DNA from 3 places in the Enterobacter sp. H2G27 genome. Region 1 is predicted to be linked to each of the others. Evidence: predicted binding sites of a transcription regulator. Region 1 holds the regulator's gene; each other region holds the start of a gene.

Region 1 (10,753 bases):
ATTTGCTGGCGTTCAGCTCCCGCCACGTCAGGCGAGCAGCCACCTGCCGCCAGCCCCAGACCGACGCCGCCGTCAGCGCCAGCACGCCCGCCAGAATCGGTAATTCCTTCGTCAGTACCAGCTGCGACGCGCCCAGCTGCGCCACTATCCAGAACAGCAGCCCGCCTGCCAGCAGCGCCCAGCTGACCGGCAGGAAGAGAGTCCGCCACAGCCAGGCCGCAGCCAGCCAGCAAAGGCTGAGGATGGCGAAGATGAGGAACAGGCTCAGCGCCGTAACGCCGTCCGTTTGTGCCCACAGCGCGCTGCCGAGCGCCAGCACCAGCAGCGCCGTCCCGCTATAGCTCATGCGACGCTGATGCTGCTGCACGCCCAGCCAGAGAATCCCCAGCCCCTCCAGCGCCCAGGCCATCGCCGTCCAGCGCGCCGACAGCGCCAGCGGAATGGCGAGCGTGGCGAACCCGCCGCCGATCGCCAGCGCCGCCATGACCAGCGGTCGTCCGAGGGAGGGATAGCGACGCAGCGCGAGGTATGCGAGGGTGAGATAAAATGCTCCGTATCCCAGCGCGCTCAGCGCCGGGCCATATTCCCAGTGTCGGGTCATGCCGTACTGCATCCCGAAGCCGATCAGCGGCGGGGCAAACAGCAGCACGCCGTCGATAATCTGCTTCCCTTTCTCCTGCGCCCGCAGCGACAGCGCCACGCTCAGCACGCCGAATATCAGCGTATTGGCAATCAGGAACAGCTGGCAGATCCAATAGTCTTCAGGCTGGTAGTCATTCAGCCCCCACAGGCCGCCCACGCCGAACGTAAACAGCAGCCCGAGCAGGTTCAGCTCGCGCCAGTGCTGCCAGATGCTGATCGCGAGAATGCCGATGGACAGCAGAAGATAGAAAGAGAACAGCGCGACAAAGCTGCCGCCCCCGGTAGATAAGAGCAGCGGTGCGAGATATCCGCCAAGGCTCGCCAGCATGGCAAGACTCAGCGCCTTCTGCAGCACCGCCAGCCCGACGCTCGCCGCGCAAATCACCACCAGCAGCGTAAAGGCCAGCGTCATCGGCAACATTTGCCAGAGCCGAAATGCACCAAACACCGTCAGGTAGAGCACGCCGGTCGCCCCGCCCTGGAGGATCAGCGCATAGACGCGCTGCCTGTGCCGCACCCGCCACCCAATCGCCAGCAGAACAACGGCAAACAGCGCCGTTGCCACGAGGCGCAGCTCAAGCGGGAACAGGGAATGTTCGACGGTATAGCGCAGCAGGAAAGAGAGGCCGAGGAAGAGCAGCAGAATGCCAAGCTTCGCCAGCGGATTGCCCTGCATGAACCAGCGCGCCAGCGACGTCAGGATGCCGCCAAAGGCTGAAGGCTGTTTTGCCGCTGGCGCAGGCGCCAGAGCGGGTTCTGCCACGGAAGCGGAAATATCGGGGCGCCAGGGGTCAACAGCCGCGGGAGCTTCCTCCACTATCGGCGCGGTAACAGCCTCCGGCGCGGCGGTCTGCACCGGTTCCGGCGCGTTCTTAGACACGCCGCGCAGCTCAAGCGCCTCAATGCGCTGGCGCAGCAGGGCTATCTCCTGCCGCGCTGCCGTACTTCGATTAAACCCGATAACCGCAAGCACGGGCGCAACCAGCAGCGCAAAAACCAGGAATAAACAGCCAAGGATGTAAAGCTCGTCCATGTTTCCACCTTCACCGTAAACGATCTGTTAAGATTGACACAAATCGTTGCATTTGCGCCATCTTAAAAGGTGGAAACATTAGCGCATTAGCTGCCGAACCAGATCGTCGCGGATATCGCAGGCAGCGCCAGCACGCCGTCCTGAATCGTGGCCTTGCCCTCTTTACTCTTCCATGCTGCCACCTTCAGCAGCGGCGAATCATCCAGCACCACTTCGCAGGCCTCGCCCCGGTTTATCGCCACCAGCACGCGCTGCTGGTTATAGATGCGAGCAAACACCACCACGTTATCGTGGGCGTACACCACCTGACAGCCGCCATAGCGCAGGGCGAGACTCTGCTTACGCAGCTTCGCCAGGCGCTGATACAGGCTGAACAGCACCTTGTCCTGTTTCGCTGGCTCCCAGGGGAAAGTTTTGCGGCAGAACGGATCGTTGTTGCCGTCCAGCCCCACCTCGTCTCCGTAGTAGATACACGGCACGCCCGGCCAGGTAAAGAGCCAGGTCACCGCCAGCGGCAGACGCGCGACATCCTTGCCGAGCAGGGATTTAAAGCGCGCGGTGTCGTGACTATCGAGCTGGTTAAACATCCGCAGCTGCTGCTGATGCGACAGCCCGGCGCGGTAGTTCTCCATCCACGCCATGCAGGTTTCCGCGTCGATATGATTTGGATCGTAGGAGATATCGGTGTTGGCGAGGAATCCCCACAGCGGGAAGGTAAAGCCGCGATAGTTCATCGCCGCATCTTCCGCATCGTTCTGCAGCCACTGGCGCGCGTCACCAAAGTGCTCGCCAAAGACGAACGCCTCCGGCTGAGCCGCTTTCGCCGAGCGCGTGATCCCGGCGACGTGCTGAAGGTTATTCCGCGCTCCGCCCGCTTCACCGAGCATATGCACCACGTCCAGGCGCCAGCCGTCCATATTCCATGGTGCCTTCAGCCAGTGGCGCACGATGCTGTCTTCCCCGCCGTAAATCTCGTTCACCAGAGACGGCGACTGGAAATCCAGCTTCGGCAGGCTTGGGTAACCCAGCCAGTCCAGCGCACGCCCCTCCTCGTTAAAGCTGTACCAGTCGCGCTGCGGCGAGTCCGGGTTATGACATGCCCCGCCCATCGACTGGTTATGCCGGTCAAACCACGTATGCGAATCTCCGCTGTGGTTGAACACGCCGTCCAGAATCAGGCGCATGCCTTCGTTTTGGGTGTTCCTACGCAGGCGCAGCAGCGCCTCGTCACCGCCAAACTGCGCGTCAACGTGGCGATAATCTTCGGTATCGTATTTGTGTACGCTCGGGGCTTTAAACACCGGGTTGAGATACAGCGCCGTCACGCCGAGTTTTTTCAGGTACGGCAGCTTTTCGCTGATGCCGTCGAGATCGCCGCCGTAGAAGGTCGATCCGCCCGCCTGCGCGGTTAATGGCTCGTCCCACGCTTTCAGAATAATGTCATGACCCGCCGCATGGTGGTGATAGATCTTATCCTGGTCGGCAGTGCGCTTTTCGCTGCGCGCAAAACGGTCCGGGAAAATCTGGTAAAAGACCTGATCGTTAACCCACTGCGGGCCGTTATCCGGGTAATCGACCGCAAACTGTTCCAGCCGTGCGGGCGGGAAACGACTAAATCCCTGCGGGGTAAACCACAGCTGGCGGTTGTTCCATAAAAGCTTAAAGCTGTAACGGCGACGCGGCTGCCCGCTGCGCAGGTCGATATTCGCCCGCCAGGCCGTGATGCCAGGCTGCGGCTGGCTGCGCAGCTTGTGCATTTTCAACCCGGTCTCTTCGTTATCGATTTCGGCGCGGAGCGTCACGCGTTCAGGCTGGTTTTCACCCGCCAGCCAGAGCGTAATCACCAGGTTGTCTTTGTTTTGCTTAACAAATGGGGCAACCGGAAGGTGCCAGGCGTTTAACATCACGAATCCCCTTTGATGAAATTGACGTCACCTTGCCACAGGGTGGTTAAGGATAGCTCACCATGATGGGATTTATTGGGGGAGGAGGACGGGGGAGGAGGCACCAGTGCAGCCTGATGCCCTCACCCCAACCCTCTCCCACAAGGAGAGGGAGAAAAAAAGATTACTGCGCTTCCGCCAGCTGACGGTCGCGGCGGCATTTAAACACCCAGCCCACCAGCAGCAGCACAATCCACGCGCAGCCCACGTACAGTGAAATGCGGGTGTCCGGATGGTAGCCAATCAGGCCAATGATAAACACCAGGAAGATCAGCCCCACGACGGTCGTCGCAACGCCGCCCGGTACTTTGAACTTCAGCGCTTTCGCCTCATCCGGCGACAGGCGACGGCGGAAGGCAATCTGCGACAGCAGGATCATGATCCACACCCAGACGGTTGCGAAGGTCGCCAGGGACGCAATCACCAGGAAGACGTTCTCCGGCATGATGTAGTTCAGGTAAACCGAGAACAGCAGCGCCACGGTCATCACCACGACGGTCACCCACGGCGTGCCGCGGCGTGAGGTTTTGGCGAATACCTTCGGCGCACTGCCCTGCTCCGCCATGCCGTGCAGCATACGGCCTACGCCAAAGACGTCACTGTTAATCGCCGAAAGCGACGCGGTCAGCACCACAAAGTTCAGAATGCTGGCCGCAAACGCAATGCCCATATGCTGGAAGGTCAGGACAAACGGGCTACCGTTGGTGCCTACCTGGTTCCACGGGTAGATGGACATAATCACGAACAGCGTACCCACGTAGAACACCAGAATACGCATCGGCACAGAGTTGATGGCACGCGGAATGGATTTCTCCGGATCTTTCGCTTCCCCGGCGGTGATACCGATAATCTCGATACCGCCGTAGGCGAACATCACCATCTGCAGCGACATCACCATCCCGAGCCAGCCGTTGCTGAAGAAGCCGCCGTTGCTCCAGAGGTTGTGGATCCCGGTCGGCTGCCCGCCGTTGCCAATCCCCCAGATAATAATCCCGAAACCGGCCACAATCATGATGATGATGGTCGCGACCTTGAAGAAGGAGAACCAGAACTCCAGCTCGCCGAACACCTTCACGCTCATCAGGTTGACGGCGCAAATGATCAGCACCACGCTCAGCACCCAAATCCAGTGCGGTACCGCCGGGAACCAGACGCCCATGTAGATGCCAAACGCCGTCACGTCGGCAATCGCAACAATCAGGATTTCGAAGCAGTAGGTCCAGCCGGTGATAAACCCGGCCAGCGGGCCGAGGTTTTCCTGCGCGTAGCGGGAGAATGAGCTGGCGGAGGGGTTGTGAACCGACATTTCGCCGAGGGCGCGCATGATGATATACGCCGCCACGCCGCCGATAATGTACGCCAGCAGAACGCTAGGACCGGCCATTTTGATGGCATCTGCCGAGCCATAAAAAAGACCGGTGCCGATAGCAGAACCCAGCGCCATAAAGCGGATGTGGCGCGTGCTCAATCCACGTTTAAGTTTGTTAGTGCTTTCCATTTAAATCTTGCCATTCAACACGAAAAAAACAAAAAACCACGGGGCCTTAAGCCCCGTGGTTAAACAGTTTGTTGCCGTTGATTAATGAGCGTTCGATGCGACCTGACGCCCTGCAGCACGGTCCCAGATAATCGCCAGAACCAGTGCAACAACGGTAGGCATCAACCAGGCCAGACCCTGCTCGGACAGCGGCAGACGCTGTGTCCATGCCGGCAGTATGTGCGCGAAAGCTGATGCTTTAATCCCGTCAAGGATACCAAAAATCAGGCTGATAAACATGGCTGGCGCAATAATTCGTGAAGAGTTGTTCCACCACGGACGAGTAAAGCTCAGCACTACCAGTACGATGCACGGCGGATAAATCGCCGTCAACACCGGAATAGAGACCTGAATCAGGTGGCTCAGACCGAGGTTAGACACCGCCATGGAGAAGATACCGAGGATAAATACCAGGGTGCGGTAAGAAAGCGGCAGATACTGTGCAAAGAACTCTGCGCAGGCGCAGGTCAGGCCAACCGCGGTAACCAGACAGGCCAGGAAGATCAGCGCTGCCAGCAGCATACTGCCCGCACCGCCGAAGGTGTGCTGCACGTAGGCGTGAAGGATAGCCGCACCGTTGGCGTTCTGCTCAACCAGCATGGCGCTATCGGAACCCAGACGGAACAGCGCCAGATACAGCAGGGTCAGCCCCACACCGGCCATCAGGCCAGCCCAGATGGTGTAGCGGGTCAGCAGACGCGCTTCGGTCACACCGCGGGAACGCGCGGCGTTAACGATCACGATACCAAACACCATCGCGCCCAGCGTGTCCATCGTCAGGTAGCCGTTCACAAAGCCGTTAGAGAACGCGGCGTTTTTATAGGCGTCCATCGCGTCGCTAATCGGGCCGGCTGGCCAGACGATGGCCGCTACCGCCAGAACAATCAGCGCCACAATTTTCAGCGGAGCCAGGAAGTTACCCACGGTATCCAGCAGCTTGCCCGGATAGAGGGAAACCAGAATCACGATCGCGAAGTAGATCAGGCTGTAGATAAACAGCGGCATCGCACCGTCACCGGTCAGGGGAGCAATACCCACTTCGAAGGACACGGTTGCCGTACGCGGGGTCGCAAACAGCGGGCCAACGGCGAGATAGCAGACGGTTGCCAGCAGAACGCCCGCCACTTTGCCAATCGGGGTGCTGAGGCTATCCACACCGCCGCCGACTTTCGCCAGCGCGATGACGGTCAGCACCGGCAGACCCACGGCAGTAATCAGGAAACCAAACGCGGCGGTCCAGACGTGTTCACCCGCCTGTAAGCCAACCATTGGAGGGAAAATGATGTTGCCTGCGCCAACGAACAGCGCAAATGTCATAAAGCCCAGCGCGATGATGTCACGCGATTTTAAGTGATGGGTCATAAAACCTTACTGCCTGTGGATGTGGTGTTGAAAACATTGAGATTTTCGATATCCCTCACGGGACGATACAGCCGAAAATTTGCTCAATTTCAGCGGGAAATGCTCCCGTCCTGGCGTGGAGAAGAATAGTTTTTCGATTTACCACGCAAATACAGTCGGTCTGACAGTATCTGGGGCGCAATTTAAACGCTTATAACGTTTAAAGGCAAGGTGGGATCGCAAAACCAGAACAATATGCCAGCATGAAAATACGCACCAGCACAATACGCTGTTTATAAGAAAAACCCATGGCTAATCATGCGAACAAAAAACAGCCAGCCGTATAAAATTCATCCGCGTTTCGCTTGACTGCAAAGCAAACGGGCCAGCGATGGCTGCCCCGTGGAAAGGTAAAATGACACGCCTGCCGTCAGGCGATCTTTTTGGCAATTAATCGTTCCGGAATAACGAAACTGAAGCGGGTTCCTTTACCCAGCGTACTCTGAATATCGAGACGGCTTTCATGGTGATTGACCGCGTGTTTCACAATTGCCAGCCCCAGGCCGCTTCCGCCCGTCTGGCGCGATCGCGCTTTATCCACACGGTAAAAGCGCTCGGTCAGACGCGGAATATGCTCCGGCGCAATCCCCGGCCCGTTGTCCTCCACGCTAAACTCGGCCCCCGTTGGGGTATGGTGCCAGCGCACCACGATATCCGTCCCCTCCGGCGTATGATTCACCGCGTTATATACCAGGTTGGAAATGGCGCTGCGCAGCTCATCTTCGCTGCCCAGCACCTTCAGCGTGTTGTCGACGTCAAAGGTCAGGTGATGCTTTTTGTGGCTTAACGTCTGCGCTTCACGCTCCACGACCCGCAGCATCATCGGGACATCAATGGTGTCATTCAGCGCGAGCGTTGGCGCCGCTTCAATCTTAGAGAGCGTCAGCAGCTGCTTCACCAGGCCTTCCATCCGGTGCGTTTGCTCGCGCATGGTGTGCAGCGCTTTTTCACGCGGCGCACCTTCAAGCGTTTGCTCCTGCATCATCTCCAGGTAGCCCTGAAGCACGGTCAGCGGGGTACGCAGTTCGTGACTGACGTTGGCGAAGAAGTTGCGACGCGCCCCTTCCAGCTGGTGCATCTGGGTAACATCGCGCGCCACCATCAGCCACTGCTTATCGCTGTAGGGCATCACGCGTATTTCCAGATGGCGGCCATTATTGAGCTTAAGATTGTGCGGACGGGTGAAATCACGCTTTTTCAGATACAGCGTGAACTCGGGATAACGCAGAAGGTTGAGGATATTCTGGCCATTGTCATCCGGCCAGCGCAGGCCCAGCAGCTGCTGCGCCAGGCCGTTACACCAGAAGATCGTCCCTTCTTCGGTGGTCAGGATCACGGCATCCGGCAGCGACTCTGCACCGCTGCGAAAACGCTTAATCAGGCTTCCCAGCTCGCGGCGACGCTTTTTATTACGCATCTGCATCTGATGCAGACCGTAAAGCAACGGCTCCCAGCTGCCGCTTCCCGGCGGCGGCGTCATGCTTCGGTCAACCCACAGCCACCAGGAGAGGCGCAGCAGGTTCCAGAAATGCCAGATGAGCAGCCCGGTGACCGACGCCAGCAGAAACCACGGCAGGTGTCCAAGAAAGGCCCCCAGAATGAAGGCCGGAATACAGCATAAGATCAGTTCAAAGACGAGCCTTTTCCATGACAGACGTTCCAGCACGCGTCACACTCCTGTCATTGTTCAGAAACGGGTAGAAAAACGATAACCCGTGCCGCGGACCGTCTGCACCATGCGATCGTGGCCGCTCAGTTCCAGCGCTTTTCGCAGTCGGCGGATATGTACGTCAACCGTCCGGTCTTCGACATACACGTTAGTTCCCCAGACGTTATTCAGCAACTGCTCGCGGCTGTAAACGCGCTCCGGGTGGGTCATAAAGAAGTGCAGGAGTTTAAATTCGGTTGGCCCCATGTCGAGGGGATTTTCACCGGTCATCACACGGTGAGAAGTAGGATCAAGGCTCAGCCCCTGCATTTCGATCACCTCTTCCACCGCCATCGGCGAAATACGGCGCATCACGGCTTTAATGCGAGCCACCAGCTCTTTTGGGGAGAACGGTTTAGTAATGTAATCGTCCGCACCGGTCTCCAGACCGCGCACGCGATCCTCTTCTTCTCCGCGCGCCGTGAGCATCACAACCGGGATATCGCGGGTCAGCGCTTCACGCTTCAGGTGTTTGATAAACTGCAGTCCGGAGCCGCCGGGCAACATCCAGTCCAGCAGAATCAGATCGGGCCAGGGTTCATTCAGCTGGTTCACTGCGCTGTCATAATCTTCCGCTTCAACCGGCTGGAAGCCGTTTTGCTCGAGCACGAAGCACACCATTTCACGAATTGGAGCTTCATCTTCTACGACCAGAATACGTCTCGCCATACTTTGCCCTGTCTTATCTTATTTACGTTACAAGTTTGTAATTCGGCGCCATTATGCGTCAGATTTATGACAGATTTATGAAAAACAGTACCACGTTAACGGGCAAACCGTTGTTTTATTACAGCGGTTATTTTCCCTTCTCTGAACGTTTATAATCCTGCTTTCTCTTTTTTGCCACGGATCAGCTATGCGCATACTTCACACCTCGGACTGGCATCTGGGTCAAAATTTTTACAGCAAAAGCCGTGCGGCTGAACATGAAGCGTTCCTGGGCTGGCTGCTGGAAACGGCCCGGACGCACGAGGTGGATGCGATTATCGTGGCGGGTGACATCTTTGATACCGGCTCGCCGCCGAGCTATGCGCGCGAGCTGTACAACCGCTTCGTGGTGAATTTGCAACAAACAGGGTGTCATCTGGTGATTGTCGCCGGCAACCACGATTCCGTCGCAACGCTGAATGAATCCCGCGACATCCTGGCGTTTCTCAATACCACCGTCGTCGCCAGCGCCGGGCACGCCCCGCAGATCCTGAAAAAACGCGACGGGTCGCCGGGGGCGGTGCTGTGTCCGATTCCCTTTTTACGTCCACGGGACATCGTGCAAAGCCAGGCGGGGCTGTCGGGCGCGGAAAAGCAGCAGCATTTATTGCAGGCCATCACCGACTATTACCACCAGCAGCACGCCGAAGCTTGTGCATTGCGCGGTGACCAGCCGATACCGGTGATTGCAACCGGGCATCTCACCACGGTCGGGGCCAGTAAAAGTGACGCCGTGCGCGACATCTATATCGGCACGCTGGATGCCTTTCCGGCGCAAAACTTCCCGCCAGCCGACTACATCGCGCTCGGCCACATTCACCGGGCGCAGATCGTCGGTGGCTGCGAGCACATCCGCTACTGCGGCTCCCCCCTTTCGCTCAGCTTTGACGAAACGGGCAAAGCCAAATCCGTGCATCTGGTGACCTTCTCTGACGGAAAACTCAGCGCCGTCGACACGCTGGAGGTGCCCGTCACCCAGCCGCTGGCGGTGCTAAAGGGCGATCTCGACGCCATTACCGCCCAGCTGGAGCAGTGGCGCGGCGTCGAGCAAGATCCCCCCATCTGGCTGGATATCGAAATCACCACCGACGACTACCTGCACGATATGCAGCGAAAAATCCAGGCGCTGACCGAAGACTTGCCGGTAGAGGTGTTACTGGTGCGCCGCAGCCGCGAGCAGCGCGAGAAAATACTGTTAAGCGCTCAACGCGAAACGCTCAGTGAGCTTCGGGTTGAAGAGGTGTTTGAACGCAGGCTCTCGCAGGAGGAAATCGACGACACGAAGCGCGCAAGGCTCAGCGAACTGTTCAGCCATACCCTGCATGCGCTCAATGATGAGGAAGAAAACGCGTGAAAATTCTGAGCCTGCGCCTGAAAAATATCAACTCCCTCAAGGGCGAGTGGAAAATTGACTTTACCGCTGAGCCGTTTGCCAGCAACGGGCTGTTTGCCATCACCGGCGCGACCGGGGCAGGTAAAACTACCCTGCTCGACGCCATCTGTCTGGCGCTTTATCACGAAACGCCGCGCCTGAATAAGGTCTCCCAGGCGCAAAACGATCTGATGACGCGCGACACCGCCGAGTGCCTGGCGGAAGTGGAGTTCGAGGTAAAAGGCATCGCCTACCGCGCCTTCTGGAGCCAGAACCGGGCGCGCAACCAGCCGGACGGCAACCTGCAGGCACCGCGCGTTGAGCTGGCGCGCTGCGAAGATGGCAAAATCCTGGCCGACAAAGTGACGGATAAACTGGAGCAAACCGCCGCGCTCACCGGGCTGGACTA
Region 2 (10,753 bases), 2.1 Mb from region 1:
CACCCCTGAGCAATAGGATCGTACCCGCCCAGCAGCGAGCCGATGGCAAAGAGATTACTGATGGGGTTACCGGCAAGCTGCGGGTGTAACCAGTTATCGACAATCACGCCGAACTGCTGCCATGGCTGCGGCGAGAAGAAATCACTTTGATACCAGTCCGCGCGGGAGGCACGCTGGCGAACATCCAGCCCCATAATAGCTTCCCGGATACCCTCCCGGCTGCTCAGCAGCCCGTTGCTGAAGAAGCTGCCGCTTGCCAGCACCGTATAGCGCGCACGAAGCGGAATATCGTCGTGGTTGCGCGTCCAGATTTCGCTCACCGCGCCGTCGGTCAGGGTGATTTTTTTCACCTCATCACCCGCCATCCACACGCCGCCCTGCGCGACAAACTGGCGCTGGAGCTGGGTATGCAGACGAATGCCGGGTACGGACGGAGGCAGCGTTGGCAGCAGGCCGAGCGAGCAGGGCAGACGATCCGATAGCCAGCGCCAGAGCCGGTTGTCGCGTAAGCCAAAGCAGGCGGGCATCAGCAGGGCGTCACAGCTGTCGCTGAGGGGCCTGAGCGCGTCATACAGCAGCGGCCATTTGTCCTCGTTATCCAGAAATCGGGCGATATTCACCGCGCGAAACTCGCTCGGGTTATCGCGCAGGACATCAAGCTCAGGTAGCTCTATCTCTGCCGTTTCGGCATAGATCCCCTGGCGGCAAAGCGACGCCGCCGCGAGATGGGGCTGAAAATCCAGAAAACCGCTAATACCCACGACCCGGACGCGCGCGGCATTGAAGGGGGCAACGGGCACCTCCTCCGGGCTGAGCCAGGCAGAGCGTAAGGTACCGAGCGGCGTGACGCGCTGGTGATTGAGCCGGGCGCTCCCCTTCAGACGCGCGCCGCAGTCCGCCAGCAGCGCTTCGGTTTCCAGCGCAAAGCGGTCAACGTTGTGCGCGCCAATCAGGTGATAGGGGTGCTCCGGCGGCAGCTTATCGCGGTACGTTTCGTCCACCAGATCCAGCGAGCCCGACGAGAAGTGCAGGGCGCTCTGGCCCCGTGTGATAATGGCGCAGCGCAGCCCCTGCCTGGTGAGCCTGATGCCGCAGAGCAGGCCTGCCAGCCCGCCGCCGACGATTACGGTATCAAATTTCATCGCGTTGCTCCTTCTCAAGACCGCAAAGCCCCTGGTAGACCCAGCGGGTAAATTCGCTTTCGCGCAGGGCATCGCCCCAGGCGACAGGCTGGATGCCTTTCCAGCGCTCGTTTAAAAACGCGCTGAGCTGATCGAGCGACTGGGTCGCGGTGGTGGTATGAAAGCGCTGCAGCAGTCCGGCGGCACGACAGGCGCACAGCTCGCCCTGACAGGTACCCATTCCCACGCGGGTGCGGCGGCGAAGATCGAGCAGGCTGTTAACCGTCAGATTTTCCACCGCGTACTGCACCTCACCGGCGGTGACGGCTTCGCACTCGCACACCAGGCTGCGGCTCAGGCGCCCTTCACCGAGCCACTGCGGCGTTCTGTCGCCGTGGCGGTAAATAGCGGATCCGCGCAGCGGCGCGGGCAGGGAGATGATTTTTTGCAGCGTTTTTTCGGTGGACTGACGCGAGCCGGGCAGGGGTTGTTCTGCCGTCACGCACCGTTCGGTATTGCCCAGCTTGCGGCAGACGGCATCGGTCGCCCACTCGGCCATCAGGCGGTAGGTCATCAGCTTGCCGCCGGTGATGGTGATAAACCCATCCAGCCCGTCACGCCCGGCGTGATCGAGCAGCACGATGCCCCGGCTGACGTTACGCCCGCTCGGATCGTTATCGCTGGCGACCAGCGGACGCACGCCTGCGTAGGCGCGCAGAATACGCGTCTGCGCCATCACCGGGGCCAGTTTTTCCCCTTCACGCAGCAGGATGTCGACCTCTTCAGCGGTCACGCGGTTATAGTCAATCTCGCTATAGTCCACGTGGGTTGAGGTCGTACCGATTAATGAGATGGTGTCGCCCGGCACCAGAATATCGGCATCTGACGGTTTGCGGCAGCGGTTAATGACGTGGTTATTGATGCGGTGGTCGAGGATCAGCAGCGAGCCTTTCGCCGGGAACATGCGCACCGACAGGTCCGCGTATTCCGCGATGCGCTGCCCCCAGATCCCCGCTGCGTTGACCACCACGGCGGCATACAGCTCGCTGTGTTCATTATATTGCTTATCAAGGATCCGCACGCCGCAGATACAATGACCTTCACGGATAAGCCCGGTCACTTCGTGTCCGGTCAGGATGTGAGCGCCATGTTCGCGGGCGTCCAGCATGTTGGCGGCAGTCAGGCGGAAGGGGTCAACGGTGCCGTCAGGCACTTTGACCGCGCCGATAAGCGCCGGGTTAACCGACGGTTCCAGCCGCCGCGCCAGAGCCGGATCCATGGCCTCAGCCTGAATGCCCGCTGCACAGCAGGCGGTAATAAAGGTGTCCTGAAAGGTGAGGTCATCTTCGGGAAGAGTGATAAACAGGCCGTCAGTCGGCTCAATGCAGTGGCGGGCGATACGCTTGAGGATCTGGTTTTCAGCAATACATTCGCGCGCGGATTCAGCGTCGGTGACTGCATACCGGGCGCCGCTGTGCAGCAGGCCGTGGTTACGTCCGGTTGCGCCCGTGGCGATATCATGGCGTTCCAGAAGCGTGACGCTTAAGCCGCGAAGGGCGCAGTCGCGCGCGATCCCGGCGCCGGTTGCGCCACCACCAATGATTATCACATCACTATAACGAGGATCGTGACTGGTCATTGTTTACCCTCTATGTTCGTTTTTTATCATTTAGCCATATTAATTTTGTGGTTTGTTTGATTTCGAACATAAACGCGCGGAATTCGAAAGTGAAACGTGATTTCATGCGCTTTTTTGCGCATTCTGTCATATTTCTGTAACAATCTGTGCGTTGATTCACAGTAACAATCACCGTGATTTCTTAACATCCCCGCCTCTGGAATTCAGGTGCGAGCCACCTGCTCATTCATTTCAAGGCCACGGAGGCTGTTATGCTCAGTATCTTCAAACCTGCGCCGCACAGGGCGCGTCTGCCAGAGGCAGAAATAGATCCGCTCTATCGCCGTCTGCGTTGGCAAATCTTCCTGGGGATCTTCTTCGGGTACGCGGCGTACTACCTTGTACGTAAAAACTTCGCGCTCGCCATGCCGTATCTGGTGGAGCAGGGCTTTTCCCGTGGCGATCTGGGGTTCGCGCTGTCGGGGATCTCCATCGCCTACGGTTTTTCCAAATTCATCATGGGTTCCGTGTCGGATCGCTCGAATCCGCGCGTGTTCCTGCCCGCCGGTCTGATCCTGGCGGCAGCGGTGATGCTGTTCATGGGCTTTGTGCCGTGGGCAACCTCCAGCATTGCCATCATGTTCGTGCTGCTGTTCCTCTGCGGCTGGTTCCAGGGGATGGGGTGGCCGCCGTGCGGGCGTACCATGGTGCACTGGTGGTCCCAGAAAGAGCGCGGCGGCATCGTGTCGGTGTGGAACTGCGCGCATAACGTGGGCGGCGGTATTCCGCCTCTGCTGTTCCTGCTGGGGATGGCCTGGTTCAACGACTGGCATGCGGCGCTTTATATGCCTGCCTTTGGCGCCATTCTGGTGGCGATTATTGCCTTCGCCCTGATGCGCGACACGCCGCAGTCCTGCGGCCTGCCGCCGATTGAAGAGTACAAAAACGACTATCCGGATGATTACAGCAAGGAGCACGAAGAAGAACTGACCGCGAAACAGATCTTCATGAAGTACGTGCTGCCGAACAAGCTGCTGTGGTACATCGCGGTCGCGAACGTGTTCGTTTACCTGCTGCGCTACGGCATCCTCGACTGGTCGCCAACCTACCTGAAAGAGGTGAAGCACTTCGCGCTGGATAAATCCTCTTGGGCCTATTTCCTGTATGAATATGCCGGGATCCCGGGCACGCTGCTTTGCGGCTGGATGTCGGACAAAGTGTTTAAAGGCAACCGCGGCGCGACGGGCGTCTTCTTTATGACGCTGGTGACCATTGCTACCGTGGTGTACTGGCTCAACCCGCCGGGCAACCCATCAGTAGATATGGCCTGCATGATCGTCATCGGCTTCCTGATTTACGGTCCGGTGATGCTGATCGGTCTGCATGCCCTGGAGCTGGCGCCGAAAAAAGCGGCGGGCACGGCGGCGGGCTTTACCGGCCTGTTCGGCTACCTGGGCGGTTCGGTCGCGGCGAGCGCCATCGTGGGCTACACCGTTGACTTCTTCGGCTGGGACGGCGGCTTTATGGTGATGATCGGCGGCAGCGTGCTGGCGGTACTGCTGCTGATTGTTGTGATGATCGGTGAGAAACGTCACCACGCGGAAGTGCTGGCGCGTCGTCAATAAGGAGCTTAGCGATGAAATTTACCCAACTTGCAACCGGCCTGCTGCTGGCGGGCCTGATGACAGGCTCCGCGCTGGCGGCGGATAAAATTGTTATTGCCCACCGCGGCGCCAGCGGCTATCTGCCGGAGCATACGCTGCCGGCGAAGGCGATGGCCTATGCGCAGGGTGCGGATTACCTGGAGCAGGATCTGGTGATGACGAAGGACGACCAGCTGGTCGTCCTGCATGACCACTATCTTGACCGCGTGACGGACGTGGCGGATCGTTTTCCGGACCGCGCGCGCAAAGATGGCCGCTTCTATGCCATCGACTTCACGCTGGCGGAGATCCGTTCCCTGAAGTTTACCGAGGGCTTTGAGATTGAAAACGGCAAGAAGGTGCAGGTCTATCCGGGACGTTTCCCGATGGGCAAATCTGACTTTCGCATTCATACCTTCCAGGAAGAGATTGAGTTTGTTCAGGGGCTGAACCACTCAACCGGTAAAAACATCGGCATCTATCCGGAAATCAAAGCGCCGTGGTTCCACCATCAGGAAGGAAAAGATATTGCCGCGAAGACGCTCGAGGTGCTGAAGCAGTACGGCTACACCGGCAAGAAGGACAAAGTTTACCTGCAGTGTTTTGATGCCGCCGAGCTGAAGCGCATCAAAACCGAGCTGGAGCCGAAGATGGGGATGGATCTCAATCTGGTGCAGCTGATTGCCTATACCGACTGGAATGAAACCCAGGAGAAGCAGCCGGACGGGAAGTGGGTTAACTACAGCTACGACTGGATGTTTAAGCCGGGCGCGATGAAGCAGATTGCGCAGTACGCCGACGGCATCGGGCCGGATTACCACATGCTGGTGGCGGAAGGCTCAACGCCAGGTCACGTGAAGCTGACTGCGATGGTGAAAGAGGCGCACGCCAGCAGGATGCAGGTGCACCCGTATACCGTGCGTGCAGACCAGCTGCCGCCATATGCCACGGACGTGAATCAGCTTTATGAAGTGTTGTATAAGCAGGCGGGCGTGGACGGACTGTTTACGGATTTCCCGGATAAAGCGGTGACGTTCTTAAAATAGAAAAAAGGGCCGTAAGGCCCTTTTTTACATCTCGATCTCTATATCGCCTTTTGCCCGGCAGCAGCAGGGCAAAATTTCCCCTTCGTTGATAAAGGCCAGCGGCTCGGTCAGCCAGTCCACCTGGCCGGCGACCAGGCGGCAGCGGCAGGAGCCGCAGTAGCCGGAACGACACTGGTACTCTACTTCTACCTGATGCGCCTCAAGCGCCACCAGCAGAGAAGGGTGCTCCTCCCGACACATCACCTCAGTGCCGGAAAGACTTAACGTGACGCGTGACATCAGAGCTGGAAGTTGCTCAGGTCGTCGGTGTTGACTTCAGAATCAATCTGACCGACCAGATAAGAGCTGACTTCCACTTCCTGCGGCGCAACCTGCACGTTATCGGACACCAGCCAGGTGTTGATCCACGGAATCGGGTTAGAGCGCGTCTGGAACGGAAGGTCGAGACCAACAGCCTGCATGCGGATGTTGGTGATGTACTCAACGTACTGGCACAGGATGTCTTTGTTCAGGCCAATCATGGAGCCGTCGCGGAACAGGTAGTCTGCCCACTCTTTCTCCTGCTGAGCGGCCAGCACGAACAGGTCGTAGCACTCCTGCTTGCACTCTTCAGCGATTTCCGCCATCTCCGGATCGTCCGTACCGCTGCGCAGCAGGTTCAGCATGTGCTGGGTGCCGGTCAGGTGCAGGGCTTCATCACGGGCAATCAGACGGATGATTTTGGCGTTGCCTTCCATCAGCTTGCGCTCGGCAAAGGCGAAGGAGCAGGCGAAGCTGACATAGAAGCGGATCGCTTCCAGAGCGTTGACGCTCATCAGGCACAGGTACAGCTGCTTTTTCAGCGCGCGCAGGTTCACGGTGATGGTTTTACCGTTCACGTGGTGGGTGCCTTCGCCCAGCAGGTGCCAGTAGCTGGTCATCTCGATCAGCTCGTCGTAGTAGTGGGCAATGCCTTCCGCGCGCTTCTGGATCTGCTCGTTGGTGACGATATCGTCAAACACAACCGCCGGATCGTTCACGATGTTGCGGATAATGTGCGTGTAAGAGCGGGAGTGAATGGTCTCGGAGAATGCCCAGGTTTCCACCCAGGTCTCCAGCTCAGGAATTGAGATCAGCGGCAGCAGCGCCACGTTAGGGCTACGTCCCTGAATGGAGTCCAGCAGCGTCTGGTACTTCAGGTTACTGATGAAGATATGTTTTTCGTGATCCGGCAGCGACTGGTAGTCAATACGGTCGCGGGATACGTCCACTTCTTCCGGACGCCAGAAGAAGGAGAGTTGCTTTTCAATCAGCTTTTCGAAGATGTCATATTTTTGCTGATCGTAGCGTGCCACGTTGACCGGCTGGCCGAAGAACATCGGCTCTTTGAGCTGGTCGTTTTTCGTCTGTGAAAAGGTGGTATATGCCATGAGTGTGTCCTGTCTTACGAAATAAAGGCGGGGATATCCCCGCCCTTCATTAGATCTTACATGCGCCGCTTTCGCAGCCATCGTCCTGAATTGACGGTACCAGGTCGTCCTGCGCGTCTTCCGCACCATCACGGGTGTTGTGATAGTACAGGGTTTTCACGCCAAATTTGTAGGCGGTGAGCAGGTCTTTCAGCAGCTGCTGCATCGGGACCTTGCCTGACGGGAAGCGCGTCGGGTCATAGTTTGTATTGGCAGAGATCGACTGGTCGATAAACTTCTGCATGATACCCACCAGCTGCAGGTAGCCGTCGTTGTTTGGCATTTCCCACAGCAGCTCGTAGTTGTCACCCAGCGTCTCGTAATCCGGTACCACCTGACGCAGCACGCCGTCTTTCGACGCTTTAATGCTGACGTGGCCGCGCGGTGGCTCAATACCGTTGGTGGCGTTAGAGATCTGCGAAGAGGTCTCAGACGGCATCAGGGCAGAGAGCGTGGAGTTACGCAGGCCGTGAGTCTTGATGGACTCGCGCAGGCCTTCCCAGTCGAGGTGCAGCGGCTCGCTGACAATCGCATCCAGGTCTTTCTTGTAGGTGTCGATTGGCAGAATGCCTTTCGCGTAGGTGGTTTCGTTGAACCACGGGCACGCGCCTTGCTCTTTCGCCAGCTCGTTAGAGGCTTTCATCAGGTAGTACTGAATCGCTTCGAACGTCTGGTGCGTCAGGTTGTTAGCGCTGCCGTCGGAGTAACGCTTGCCGTTTTTCGCCAGCCAGTAGGCGAAGTTGATCACGCCGATACCCAGGGTACGGCGGCCCATTGCACCGCGTTTAGCGGCCGGGATCGGGTAATCCTGGTAGTCCAGCAGGGCGTCGAGCGCGCGAACCGCCAGCACGGCCAGCTCTTCCAGCTCGTCCAGGCTCTTAATCGCGCCCAGGTTGAACGCGGACAGTGTACACAGCGCGATTTCGCCGTTTTCGTCGTTCACGTCTTCCAGCGGTTTGGTCGGCAGGGCGATCTCCAGGCACAGGTTAGACTGGCGCACTGGCGCAACTACTGGATCAAACGGGCTGTGGGTGTTGCAGTGGTCCACGTTCTGGATGTAAATACGGCCGGTAGAGGCGCGTTCCTGCATCATCAGAGAGAACAGGTCTACCGCCTTCACGCGCTGCTTGCGGATGCTGTCGTCTTTTTCGTATTTGGTGTACAGACGTTCGAACTCGTCCTGATCGGCAAAGAACGCGTCGTACAGGCCCGGAACGTCGGACGGGCTGAACAGCGTAATGTCTTCGCCTTTCAGCAGACGGGTGTACATCAGCTTGTTGATCTGCACGCCGTAGTCCATGTGACGCACGCGGTTGCCCTCCACGCCGCGGTTGTTTTTCAGGACCAGCAGGCTTTCCACTTCCAGGTGCCACATCGGGTAGAACAGGGTCGCAGCACCGCCGCGCACGCCGCCCTGAGAGCAGGATTTTACGGCCGTCTGGAAGTGTTTATAGAACGGGATACAGCCGGTGTGGAACGCTTCACCGCCGCGAATCGGGCTGCCCAGCGCACGGATGCGACCGGCGTTGATGCCGATACCGGCACGCTGGGAGACGTATTTCACGATGGCGCTGGAGGTGGCGTTGATTGAATCCAGGCTGTCACCACACTCGATCAGTACGCAGGAGCTGAACTGACGGGTTGGGGTACGCACGCCAGACATGATCGGCGTCGGCAGAGAAATCTTGAACGTGGAGACCGCATCGTAGAAACGCTTCACGTAATCCAGACGGGTATCACGCGGGTAGTTAGAGAACAGGCAGGCAGCCACCAGAATGTAGAGGAACTGGGCGCTTTCGTAGATCTCGCCGGTTACACGGTTCTGAACCAGGTATTTGCCTTCGAGCTGCTTCACCGCCGCGTAGGAGAAGTTCATGTCGCGCCAGTGATCGATAAACCCGTTCATCTGCTCGAACTCTTCTTCCGTATAGTCTTCCAGCAGATGCGTGTCGTATTTGCCCAGCTCAACCATTTTCACCACGTGATCGTAAAGCTTCGGCGGCTCAAACTGACCGTAGGCTTTTTTACGCAGGTGGAAAATCGCCAGACGTGCAGCGAGGTACTGATAATCCGGTGCTTCGCGGGAGATGAGGTCTGCCGCTGCTTTAATGATCGTTTCGTGGATATCAGACGTTTTGATGCCGTCGTAGAACTGAATGTGGGAGCGCAGTTCAACCTGGGAGATAGATACGTTGTTCAGTCCTTCTGCTGCCCAGTCGAGAACTCGATGGATTTTGTCCAGATTGATACGCTCGGTAGTACCGTCGCGCTTTGTCACCAGCAGACTCTGATTCATGTGGGTTTTACCTGTCCGTGAAATAAAAAATATCCCCCGTTTATCCACAGATCCGTCTTGTGACTAACTCTGTGGATAAATACTACATGTAGGGGGTTTGCGATAAGAAAAACGCTATATGGTGAGTATTCTAGTATCGAATCTTTTCAGCACAAGGGTTGATTTTGGCGTTAAATTGAGGTTGTGAAAGGGTAAAAAAGGCTAAGTCCTCGTACCGTAAGGCCTGGAAGACATGTCAATAATTAAGAAAAAAAATTCAAAATTTGATCGAGTGCTGATTTCTTCAACGGGAGGTCAGAATTGCGCAACATGATGTCGCGCAATCTTTATAAGAATAACGAATGACGTTAGTCGTTTTTGGCGGTTGTGTGCAACATATAGTTAACATCAACGCCCGGTGCGAGTTTGAATTTATTGGTTAGCGGATTGTAGTGCAGGCCGGTGATGTGCTGCTCTTTGAGCCACGTCTGGTCAACCCAGCTTAACAGCTCTGCAGGCTTGATGAATTTCTTCACGTCGTGCGTCCCTTTCGGCACCATGCGCAGTACATACTCCGCGCCAACGACGGCCATCAGCCACGCTTTACCGTTACGGTTGATGGTTGAGAAGAAGACCTGGCCGCCCGGCTTCACCAGTTTTGCACAGGCATGTACCACCGACTGCGGATCGGGTACGTGCTCCAGCATCTCCATGCAGGTCACCACATCGTACTGATGGGCGTGTTTTGCCGCGTGTTCTTCCACGGTTTCCTGCACGTAGTCTACCTGTATGCCAGACTCCAGCGCATGAAGACGGGCAACCTGCAGCGGTTCAAAGCCCATATCCAGGCCCGTGACGTTCGCCCCTTCGCGCGCCATGCTTTCCGCCAGGATGCCGCCGCCGCAGCCGACGTCGAGCACTTTCTTACCGAACAGGCCGCCGGAACGCTCCGCGATATAGCCCAGACGCAGCGGATTAATGCGATGCAGCGGTTTGAACTCACCTTCGAGATCCCACCAGCGGGACGCCACCGCTTCAAATTTGGCAATCTCTTCGTGGTCAACGTTGTGAGCCACCGGGGATTTTTCGGCATTCATGGGCGCTTTTACTCCTTATTTAGCAAGACAAAGGAGTATATCAGGCAATCCCCGTGAATAAAGCGTATAGGTTTACCTCAATCACCTCGGCTGTGTTATAATTTGCGACCTTTGAATCCGGGATACAGTAGAGGGATAGCGGTTAGATGAGCGACCTTGCGAGAGAAATTACACCGGTTAACATCGAGGAAGAGCTGAAGAGCTCCTATCTGGACTATGCGATGTCGGTCATTGTTGGCCGCGCGCTGCCGGACGTCCGCGATGGCCTGAAGCCGGTACACCGTCGCGTACTATACGCCATGAACGTATTGGGCAATGACTGGAATAAAGCCTATAAAAAATCTGCCCGCGTCGTCGGTGACGTCATCGGTAAATATCACCCGCATGGTGATACCGCCGTTTATGACACCATCGTTCGTATGGCGCAGCCATTCTCCTTGCGCTACATGCTGGTAGATGGTCAGGGTAACTTTGGTTCAGTCGACGGCGACTCCGCTGCGGCGAT
Region 3 (10,753 bases), 3.6 Mb from region 1:
GGCACCTGCAGCAGCGCCAGGGCAATCACACCCGCCCAGCCGGAGAAGTGTTCCATCTGCGCTACAACAACGGTGTAAACGAACAGACCCACCACGATAGACGGGGCTGACAGCAAAATATCGTTAATGAAGCGAATCACTTCCGCCAGCCAGGATTTACGACCGTATTCTGCCAGGTAAATGCCCGCCATGATGCCCAGCGGCGTGCCGAAGACCGTCGCCCAGAGGATCAGCAACCCGCTGCCGGCCAGCGCATTCGCCAGGCCACCGCCCGCCGTGTTCGGCGGCGGCGTCATTTCGGTGAACAGCGAGAGTGACATTCCGTCAATCCCACGAACGATTGTCGAGAAGAGGATCCAGACCAGCCAGAACAGGCCGAATGCCATAGTCGCCATTGAGAGCGTCAGGGCAATGCGGTTTTTCATGCGGCGTCTGGCCTGCATCTTGCGGCGGGATTCCGCCAGTTCAGCGGTAGCTTGCATTTCGAGAGTAGCCATTAGCGCGCTCCCTCATTTTTAGCGAGGCGCATAATCATCAGCTTTGAAATCGCCAGAACAATGAAGGTAATAACGAACAGAATCAGACCCAGCTCCATCAGCGCCGCCACGTGCAGCCCGGATTCCGCTTCCGCAAATTCATTCGCCAGCGCCGAGGTAATACTGTTACCCGGCATGTAGAGCGACGCGCTGTCGAGCTGGTAGGTGTTACCGATGATAAAGGTGACCGCCATGGTTTCACCCAGCGCACGACCTAAGCCCAGCATCACGCCCCCGATCACCCCATTTTTGGTGAACGGAAGGACAATGCGCCAGATAACTTCCCAGGTGGTGCAGCCGATACCGTAGGCCGACTCTTTCATCATCACCGGCGTTTGTTCGAACACATCACGCATGACCGCCGCAATGTACGGAATTATCATGATGGCGAGGATCACACCTGCCGCCAGAATGCCGATACCGAAAGCCGGGCCAGAGAACAGGGCCCCCACAAACGGAATGGCAGAAAGGACATTACCCACCGGTTCCTGGAAATATGTAGCGAACAGCGGGGCAAAGATGAACAGGCCCCACATGCCGTAGACGATACTCGGAATAGCTGCCAGCAGTTCGATGGCAATACCCAGCGGACGACGCAGCCAGCCTGGCGCCAGCTCCGTCAGGAACAGGGCAATACCAAAGCTCACCGGAACCGCAATCAGCAAGGCGATGAACGAGGTTACCAGCGTGCCGTAAATCGGCACCAGAGCACCGTAGATGTCGTTCGGCGCGTCCCACTCTTTGGTCCACAGGAAGGAGAAACCGAATTTCTGGATGCTCGGCCAGGAGGAGAAAATCAGAGACACGATAATGCCGCCCAGCAGCAATAGCACAATCAACGCAGCCAGTTTGACCAGCGCGCTGAAAATCATGTCACCTTTTTTACCCGGAGGGTTAAATGCAGGCTTGGTTGCAGCCATAAATTACTCTTCTGTTTGAGACGTTTTTACGAATATGCCCGGTGGCGCTGACGCTTACCGGGCCTACAGCTTAAACCGTAGGGCGGGTAAGCGCAGCGCCACCCGCCATCTTCGTTAAATATATCCTGTTAGTACAGCGCTTTACCGCTGCTGTCTTTCACGTTGGTTTTCCATGCAGCACGAATCTGCTCAACCACGTTGTCCGGCAGGGTGGCGTAATCCAGAGCGTTAGCCTGTTTGCCGCCGTTTTTGTATGCCCAGTCGAAGAACTTCAGCACTTCAGCGCCCTGCTCAGGTTTCTTCTGCTCTTTGTGCACCAGGATGAAGGTGGTAGAGGTGATTGGCCATGCACCTTCGCCCTTCTGGTTAGTCAGATCCTGCGCGAAGGATTTGCTCCAGTCAGCGCCTTTGGCAGCGTTAGCAAAGTTCTCTTCGGTCGGGCTAACCGGTTTGCCGTCGGCAGACACCAGTTTGGTGTAGGACAGGTTATTCTGCTTCGCGTACGCATACTCTACGTAGCCGATGGAGCCAGGCAGACGCTGTACGAACGCGGCGATACCGTCGTTACCTTTACCGCCCAGACCGGTAGGCCAGTTAACGGTTGAGCCGGAGCCGACTTTAGATTTCCACTCTTCGTTCACTTTCGCCAGGTAGCTGGTGAACACGAAAGACGTACCGGAACCATCCGCGCGGCGAACCACGGCGATGTTCTGAGAAGGCAGCTTCAGGCCTGGGTTGAGCTTAGCGATCGCTTCGTCATCCCATTTTTTGATTTTGCCCAGGTAGATGTCACCCAGCGTTTTGCCGTCCAGCACCAGCTCGCCCGACTTCACGCCCGGCAGGTTGATCGCCAGGACCACGCCACCGATCACGGTAGGGAACTGGAACAGGCCTTCCTGAGCCAGCTTATCATCAGACAGCGGAGCGTCAGATGCGCCGAAATCAACCGTGTTCGCGGTAATTTGTTTCACGCCACCGGAGGAGCCGATACCCTGATAGTTAACCTTGTTACCGGTTTCTTTCTGGTAGGTATCCGCCCATTTGGCATACACCGGCGCAGGGAAGGTTGCACCAGCGCCAGTCAGGCTTGCTTCTGCAAATACAGAGAACGCGCTCAGAGATAAGGTCGCGGCGACAACAGTTGCGACAGTGGTACGCATAACTTTCATAATGTCTCCTGCAAGATTTTCATAAATCGTTGTTTAGTGGCTACGATGAGCAAAATAGGACAAACAGGTGACAGATAAATGTACGAATTATGACAGTTTTATGACAATGAAAATTTAACTTAAAATACCACACAATAAAGCTTAATTTTCATCGTGTTAGCCACTTTTATGACAATACGTTTTCAGAAATATTTTCTTTATGTGACACTGAAAAAAGTAGCTGAAGATGACAAATTGTCATTATTAAAAACGAGACAGGATTGATTAAAAACAAACCGGGCGGGATAAAAAAGCTCCACCCGAGGGTGGAGCCTGAAGGGATTATTCTACGGTAACTGATTTCGCCAGGTTACGCGGCTGGTCAACGTCGGTGCCTTTGATCAGCGCCACATGGTAAGCCAGCAGCTGCAGCGGAACGGTATAGAAGATCGGTGCAATCACCTCTTCCACATGCGGCATCTCGATGATGTGCATGTTGTCGTTGCTGACAAAACCGGCATCTTTGTCGGCGAAGACGTACAGAACACCGCCACGGGCACGCACTTCTTCGATGTTAGATTTCAGTTTTTCCAGCAGTTCGTTGTTAGGTGCCACAACGATGACCGGCATATCCGCGTCAATCAGCGCCAGCGGGCCGTGCTTCAGCTCGCCTGCCGCATAGGCTTCCGCGTGGATGTAGGAGATCTCTTTAAGCTTCAGTGCGCCTTCCAGCGCAATCGGATACTGATCGCCACGACCCAGGAACAGGGCGTGATGTTTGTCAGAGAAATCTTCCGCCAGCGCTTCGATGCGTTTGTCCTGAGACAGCATCTGCTCAATACGGCTTGGCAGCGCCTGCAGACCATGAACGATGTCATGCTCAACGGACGCATCTTCACCTTTCAGACGCGCAAGCTTCGCCACCAGCATCAGCAGAACGGTCAGCTGCGTGGTAAACGCTTTGGTTGAAGCCACGCCGATTTCGGTGCCCGCTTTAGTCATCAGCGCCAGATCGGATTCACGCACCAGCGAGGAGCCCGGGACGTTACAGATGGCCAGAGAGCCCAGGTAGCCCAGCTCTTTAGACAGACGCAGCGCTGCGAGCGTATCCGCCGTTTCGCCGGACTGGGAAAGGGTTATCATCAGGCTGTTACGACGCACCGCAGATTTGCGATAGCGGAATTCAGACGCGATTTCCACATCGCACGGCACGCCCGCCAGGGATTCAAACCAGTAGCGAGAAACCATACCGGAGTTGTAGGAGGTGCCGCAGGCCACGATCTGAATATGCTCGACCTTGCTGAGCAGTTCGTTCGCGTTTGCGCCCAGCTCGCTCAGATCCACTTCACCGTGGCTAATGCGCCCGGTCAGGGTGTTTTTGATGGCGTTTGGCTGCTCGTAAATCTCTTTCTGCATATAGTGACGGTAAGCGCCTTTGTCGCCCGCGTCGTACTGCAGATTCGATTCGATCTCCTGACGCTTCACCTGCTCGCCTTTAGTATCGAAGACGGTCACGCTGCGACGGGTCACTTCCGCGATATCACCCTCTTCGAGGAAGATAAAGCGACGGGTAACCGGCAGGAGCGCCAGCTGGTCAGAGGCGATAAAGTTTTCACCCATGCCCAGACCGATAACCATCGGGCTACCGGAACGCGCGGCCAGAAGCGTTGACGGATCGCGGGAATCCATGATCACCGTACCGTACGCACCGCGCAGCTGAGGGATAGCACGGAGCACCGCATCACGCAGTGTACCGCCCTGCTCCAGCTCCCAGTGCACCAGGTGAGCAATCACTTCGGTGTCAGTTTCTGAGACGAAAGTGTAGCCGCGCGCTTTCAGTTCTTCGCGCAGCGGTTCGTGGTTTTCGATAATGCCGTTGTGCACCACCACGATGTGTTCAGACACATGCGGGTGCGCGTTGCCTTCAGACGGTTCGCCGTGCGTCGCCCAGCGGGTGTGCGCAATACCGGTTCCCCCGTGCAGCGGATGTTCTTCCGCGGCCTGGGCCAGCATCTGCACTTTACCGAGACGACGCAGACGGGTCATATGACCTTCTGCATCGACGACAGCCAGACCGGCAGAGTCGTAACCACGGTATTCCAGACGACGTAAACCTTCGAGAAGGATTTCAGCAATATCACGCTGCGCAACTGCGCCAACAATTCCACACATAATTTTAGATTCCGAATTTAGGCATTATGCCTGCGTTGTCGCTGACCTGTATTTGCCCTTTCCGGGCGCCCCGAGCCTTGTAGAGAGTGGGGTTATTTTTATGGGTACTGCTTGTGGGGGGAGGATTATATTATCCCCTCACCCCGGCCCTCTCCCCAAAGGGGCGAGGGAGAAAAACACCGCACCGAACGATCCCCTCTCTCCTTTGGGGAGAGGGGTAAATCCGTTACTTTTTCTTCACCGGACGTTTCCAGCCCTGTTTGCTGACCTGCGGAACGCGGCTTAACACCAGCTCGTTCTCGGCCACATCGCGCGTTACGGTTGTTCCGGCTGCAATGGTCACCCCGTTACCCACGGTAACAGGCGCCACCAGCTGCGTATCGGAGCCCACGAACACATCATCACCAATGATGGTTTTAAACTTATTCGCGCCGTCATAATTACAGGTTATGGTCCCTGCACCAATATTCACGTTATTGCCAATTTCCGCGTCGCCCAGATAGGTCAGATGACCGGCTTTCGAGCCTTTACCCAGACGCGCTTTTTTCATTTCCACGAAGTTACCCACGTGAGCGCCTTCCAGCAGCTCTGCGCCCGGGCGCAGGCGCGCAAACGGGCCGATGGTACAGGCCACGTCAAGACGGGCATCTTCCACCACGCTGTACGGGCTGATTTCGCAGTCGTCACCGATGATGCTGTTTTTAATCACACAGCCGGCACCGATTTTGACGCGGTTACCCAGCGTCACGTTACCCTCGAGGATAACGTTAGTATCAATTTCAACGTCACGACCGTGAGATAACGAACCACGCAGATCGAAACGCGCCGGATCGCGCAGCATCACACCTGCCAGAAGCAGTTTTTCAGCCTGCTCGGACTGATAAACACGCTCCAGACGGGAAAGCTGAAGGCGGTTATTCACCCCTTCGGTTTCGCTAATACGCGCCGGATGAACCGCCGCAATCTCACGTCCTTCCTGATACGCCATCGCAATGATGTCGGTGATGTAGAATTCACCCTGCGCGTTGTTGTTGTCGAGTCTGGACAGCCAGCGCTTCATATCCGCGCCATTGGCAATCAGGATACCGGTGTTGATCTCCTGAATCTGGCGCTGTTCATCGCTGGCATCTTTGTGCTCAACAATACCCGTGACGTTACCGTTTTCACGGGTGATACGGCCATAACCGGTTGGCTCGTCCAGCACGACGGTTAATAAACCGATGCCGCCCTGCGGTTTGGCTTCACGCAGGCGAGTCAGGGTTTCAACGGAGATCAGCGGGACATCGCCGTAGAGCATCAAAATGTCTTCGTCATCCGCAAAGAACGGTGCTGCCTGCTGCATCGCATGACCTGTGCCCAGCTGTTCAGCCTGAAGCACCCAGTTGAGCTTGTCGTCGCTCAGCGTCTTTTTAAGAAGATCGCCGCCGTGGCCGTAGACCAGGTGGACCTGATTGGCACCCAGTTCATTCGCTGCATCAATGACATGCTGCACCATTGGCTTTCCAGCAAGCGTGTGAAGCACTTTAGGCAGATCGGAATACATGCGGGTCCCTTTGCCTGCGGCAAGGATCACCACGCTCATCGCACTATTTGACATACGCATCCTGACGGTAGTTTGAGTGTGAAGTAAAAACGTTTGATGCTTAAAATTCTACATCTTTTTCATCATGAATTAAGGCCGAAAAAAAAAGCCAGCCTGGTATCCAGACTGGCTTTTGTGCTTTTCAAGCCGGTGTTACATCGCTTTTTTGGTCAACTCGATAACGCGCAGTTTCGCGATCGCTTTGGCCAGCTCCGCAGACGCCTGAGCGTAATCCACGTCACCATGAGAGCTGTTAATGTGCTCTTCAGCCTTACGCTTCGACTCCAGGGCTCGCGCTTCGTCGAGATCCTGGCCACGAATAGCGGTATCGGCCAGAACGGTCACACTGCCAGGCTGCACTTCAAGAATGCCGCCGGACAGATAGATAAACTCTTCGTGACCGAACTGTTTAACGATGCGGATCATACCAGGCTTAATGGCGGTGAGCAGCGGTGCGTGACCCGGGAAAATACCCAGTTCACCTTCACTACCCGTTACCTGGATTTTCTCGACCAGACCAGAGAACATTTGTTGCTCTGCGCTGACGACGTCCAGGTGGTAAGTCATTGCCATATCACCCTCCGATTAAGGCGTTAAAGTTTTTTGGCTTTTTCCACAGCTTCTTCGATGGAACCAACCATGTAGAACGCCTGCTCTGGCAGGTGATCGTATTCGCCTTCCATGATGCCTTTAAAGCCACGGATGGTGTCTTTCAGGGAAACGTATTTACCTGGAGAACCGGTGAATACTTCCGCAACGAAGAACGGCTGGGACAGGAAGCGCTGGATCTTACGCGCACGTGCTACCACCAGTTTGTCTTCTTCAGACAGTTCATCCATACCCAGGATGGCGATGATGTCTTTCAGTTCCTGATAACGCTGCAGCAGAGACTGTACGCCACGCGCGGTGTCGTAGTGCTCCTGACCAACAACCAGTGGATCCAGCTGACGGCTGGTGGAGTCCAGCGGGTCAACGGCCGGGTAGATACCCAGAGACGCGATCTGACGGCTCAGTACCACGGTTGCATCTAAGTGCGCAAAGGTGGTTGCTGGAGATGGGTCAGTCAAGTCATCCGCAGGTACGTATACCGCCTGAACGGAAGTGATAGAACCAGTTTTGGTAGAGGTGATACGTTCCTGAAGAACACCCATCTCTTCCGCCAGCGTAGGCTGGTAACCTACCGCTGAAGGCATACGACCCAGCAGTGCAGATACTTCCGTACCGGCCAGGGTGTAACGATAGATGTTATCAACGAACAGCAGAACGTCACGGCCTTCGTCACGGAACTTCTCAGCCATCGTCAGGCCGGTCAGCGCAACGCGCAGACGGTTTCCAGGTGGCTCGTTCATCTGGCCGTAAACCAGGGATACTTTGTCCAGAACGTTGGAGTCGGTCATTTCGTGGTAGAAGTCGTTACCCTCACGAGTACGTTCACCTACACCCGCAAACACAGAGTAACCGGAGTGCTCGATCGCGATGTTACGGATCAGCTCCATCATGTTTACGGTTTTACCTACACCCGCACCACCGAACAGACCAACTTTACCGCCCTTCGCAAATGGACACATCAGGTCGATAACTTTGATACCGGTTTCCAGCAGTTCCTGAGAGCTGGACAGCTCTTCGTAGGAAGGTGCCGCGCGGTGGATAGCCCAACGCTCTTCTTCACCGATGTCGCCTTTCATGTCGATTGGCTGACCCAATACGTTCATGATACGACCCAGTGTTGCTTTACCTACCGGGACTTCGATCGGGTGCTCAAGGTCTTTTACTTCCAGACCACGACGCAGACCGTCGGAAGAACCCATCGCGATGGTACGCACGATACCGCCGCCGAGCTGCTGCTGAACTTCCAGCACCAGGCTCTCGTTACCATTCTGTACCTCAAGCGCGTCGTACACGCGTGGTACGGCGTCCTGAGGGAACTCGACGTCCACCACGGCGCCGATTACCTGGACAATCTTTCCAGTAGCCATCTTGAATCCTCTACGTAATTCGTAAACCTGGTTAAACCGCGGCGGCCCCCGAGACGATCTCGGTGAGTTCCTGAGTAATGCTGGCCTGACGAGCTTTGTTGTAAACCAACTGCAGCTCTTTAATCAGGCTGCCGCCATTATCGGTCGCGGCTTTCATCGCCACCATTCGTGCGGCCTGCTCGCTGGCCAGGTTTTCTACAACGCCCTGATAAACCTGAGATTCAACGTAACGACGCAGCAGGGTATCCAGCAGCGGTTTCGGATCGGGTTCATACAGGTAATCCCAGGTTTTTTGCTTCAGCTCGCCATCTTCTGATGCCGGTAACGGCAGCATCTGAGTGAGCGTTGGAACCTGAGACATGGTGTTAATGAATTTGTTGCTGACAACGTACAGTCTGTCCAGACGGCCTTCATCATAAGCCTGCAACATCACTTTAACCGGGCCGATCAGTTCGGACAGGGACGGGTTATCACCCATACCGGTCACCTGAGCGACAATGTTGCCACCAACGGAGTTAAAGAAAGAGACGCCTTTAGAGCCGATCATTGCGATATCGCACTGAACGCCTTTTTCAGACCATGCTTTCATATCCGCCAGCAGTTTTTTGAACAGGTTAATGTTCAAGCCGCCACACAGACCACGGTCGGTCGACACCACCAGGTAGCCCACGCGCTTAACTTCGCGTTCTTCCAGGTAAGGGTGCTTATATTCCAGATTACCGTTTGCAAGGTGACCAATCACTTTGCGCATGGTTTCTGCATAAGGACGGCTGGCCGCCATGCGATCCTGCGATTTACGCATTTTGGAAGCGGCGACCATCTCCATCGCTTTAGTGATCTTTTGCGTGTTCTGGACGCTTGCGATCTTACTACGTATCTCTTTTGCGCCGGCCATGAGCTTCTCCTCAATGCCAGGCGGCTTGTCCTGAGACAAGCCGCCGGACGATTACCAGGATTGGGTTGCTTTGAAGGAATCGAGGATAGCTTTCAGCTTGCCTTCGATTTCGTCGTTATAGCCACCGGTCTGGTTGATCTCTTGCATCAGCGGAGCGTGATCACGGTCGACGTAAGCCAGCAGAGCGGCTTCGAAGCTACCGATTTTCGCCAGTTCCACATCTTCGAGGTAACCGCGTTCAGCCGCGAACAGTACCAGGCCCTGCTGAGCAACAGACATTGGTGCGTACTGTTTTTGCTTCAGCAGCTCGGTCACTTTCTGACCGTGGCTCAGCTGTTTACGGGTTGCTTCGTCCAGATCGGATGCGAACTGAGAGAACGCAGCCAGTTCACGATACTGTGCCAGCGCGGTACGGATACCACCGGACAGTTTCTTGATGATCTTGGTCTGAGCAGCACCACCAACACGGGATACGGAGATACCCGGGTTAACTGCCGGACGAATACCGGAGTTAAACAGGTTGGTTTCCAGGAAGATCTGACCATCGGTAATAGAGATTACGTTGGTCGGAACGAACGCAGAAACGTCACCCGCCTGGGTTTCAATGATCGGCAGAGCGGTCAGAGAGCCCGTTTTACCCTTCACTTCACCTTTGGTGAAGTTCTCGACGTATTCCGCGTTAACGCGGGAAGCACGCTCCAGCAGACGAGAGTGGAGGTAGAATACGTCGCCAGGGAACGCTTCACGTCCAGGTGGACGACGGAGCAGCAGGGAAACCTGACGATAAGCAACAGCCTGTTTAGACAGGTCATCGTATACGATCAGCGCATCTTCACCGCGGTCACGGAAGTATTCGCCCATTGCGCAACCGGCGTATGGCGCCAGGTATTGCAGTGCAGCAGATTCAGACGCGGTCGCTACCACAACGATGGTGTTAGACAGTGCGCCGTGCTCTTCCAGTTTACGAACCACGTTAGAAATGGTGGACGCTTTCTGGCCGATGGCCACGTACACGCATTTGATGCCGGAGTCACGCTGGTTGATGATGGCGTCGATAGCCATCGCGGTTTTACCGGTCTGACGGTCACCGATGATCAGTTCACGCTGACCACGACCGATTGGGATCATGGCATCAACGGACTTATAACCTGTCTGAACAGGCTGATCTACGGACTGACGGTCGATAACGCCTGGTGCGATAACTTCGATTGGAGAGAAGCCATCGTGCTCAACCGGACCTTTACCGTCGATTGGCGCACCCAGGGTGTTAACAACGCGACCCAGCAGGCCACGGCCAACCGGTACTTCCAGAATACGGCCAGTACACTTAACCTTCATGCCTTCGGCGAGGTCAGCGTATGGACCCATCACAACTGCACCTACGGAGTCGCGCTCCAGGTTCAGTGCGATAGCGTAACGGTTACCCGGCAGGGAAATCATCTCACCCTGCATACAATCGGCCAGGCCGTGGATACGGATAACACCGTCACTTACAGAAACAATAGTACCTTCGTTGTGAGCTTC

What was found. Region 1 encodes PhoB, which activates phosphate uptake and scavenging genes when phosphate is short. Its sites were predicted from a motif close to CTGTCATAAAACTGNCNNAT; they were not measured.
Region 2: glpT (glycerol-3-phosphate transporter) is a predicted target of PhoB. The motif match lies at 2,884-2,903, and genes of this name have one in related genera.
Region 3: pstS (phosphate ABC transporter substrate-binding protein PstS) is a predicted target of PhoB. The motif match lies at 2,713-2,732, and genes of this name have one in related genera.

What each region holds. Positions count from the first base shown of each region.
Region 1 covers NZ_JBSVSI010000001.1:720,721-731,473, reverse strand. Annotated here, with positions in the region: gene ACW9E7_RS03390 (DUF2339 domain-containing protein) at 1-1,675, opposite strand, end outside; gene malZ (maltodextrin glucosidase) at 1,762-3,579, opposite strand; gene proY (proline-specific permease ProY) at 3,743-5,116, opposite strand; gene brnQ (branched-chain amino acid transporter carrier protein BrnQ) at 5,198-6,517, opposite strand; gene phoR (phosphate regulon sensor histidine kinase PhoR) at 6,927-8,222, opposite strand; gene phoB (phosphate response regulator transcription factor PhoB) at 8,244-8,933, opposite strand; gene sbcD (exonuclease subunit SbcD) at 9,121-10,326, shown strand; gene sbcC (exonuclease subunit SbcC) at 10,323-10,753, shown strand, end outside.
Region 2 covers NZ_JBSVSI010000001.1:2,848,274-2,859,026, reverse strand. Annotated here, with positions in the region: gene glpB (glycerol-3-phosphate dehydrogenase subunit GlpB) at 1-1,142, opposite strand, end outside; gene glpA (anaerobic glycerol-3-phosphate dehydrogenase subunit A) at 1,132-2,760, opposite strand; gene glpT (glycerol-3-phosphate transporter) at 3,012-4,364, shown strand; gene glpQ (glycerophosphodiester phosphodiesterase) at 4,376-5,428, shown strand; gene yfaE (class I ribonucleotide reductase maintenance protein YfaE) at 5,453-5,707, opposite strand; gene nrdB (class Ia ribonucleoside-diphosphate reductase subunit beta) at 5,707-6,837, opposite strand; gene nrdA (class 1a ribonucleoside-diphosphate reductase subunit alpha) at 6,887-9,172, opposite strand; gene ubiG (bifunctional 2-polyprenyl-6-hydroxyphenol methylase/3-demethylubiquinol 3-O-methyltransferase UbiG) at 9,520-10,248, opposite strand; gene gyrA (DNA topoisomerase (ATP-hydrolyzing) subunit A) at 10,395-10,753, shown strand, end outside.
Region 3 covers NZ_JBSVSI010000001.1:4,281,839-4,292,591, reverse strand. Annotated here, with positions in the region: gene pstA (phosphate ABC transporter permease PstA) at 1-497, opposite strand, end outside; gene pstC (phosphate ABC transporter permease PstC) at 497-1,456, opposite strand; gene pstS (phosphate ABC transporter substrate-binding protein PstS) at 1,585-2,625, opposite strand; gene glmS (glutamine--fructose-6-phosphate transaminase (isomerizing)) at 2,947-4,776, opposite strand; gene glmU (bifunctional UDP-N-acetylglucosamine diphosphorylase/glucosamine-1-phosphate N-acetyltransferase GlmU) at 5,003-6,373, opposite strand; gene ACW9E7_RS20405 (F0F1 ATP synthase subunit epsilon) at 6,512-6,931, opposite strand; gene atpD (F0F1 ATP synthase subunit beta) at 6,952-8,334, opposite strand; gene atpG (F0F1 ATP synthase subunit gamma) at 8,366-9,229, opposite strand; gene atpA (F0F1 ATP synthase subunit alpha) at 9,281-10,753, opposite strand, start outside.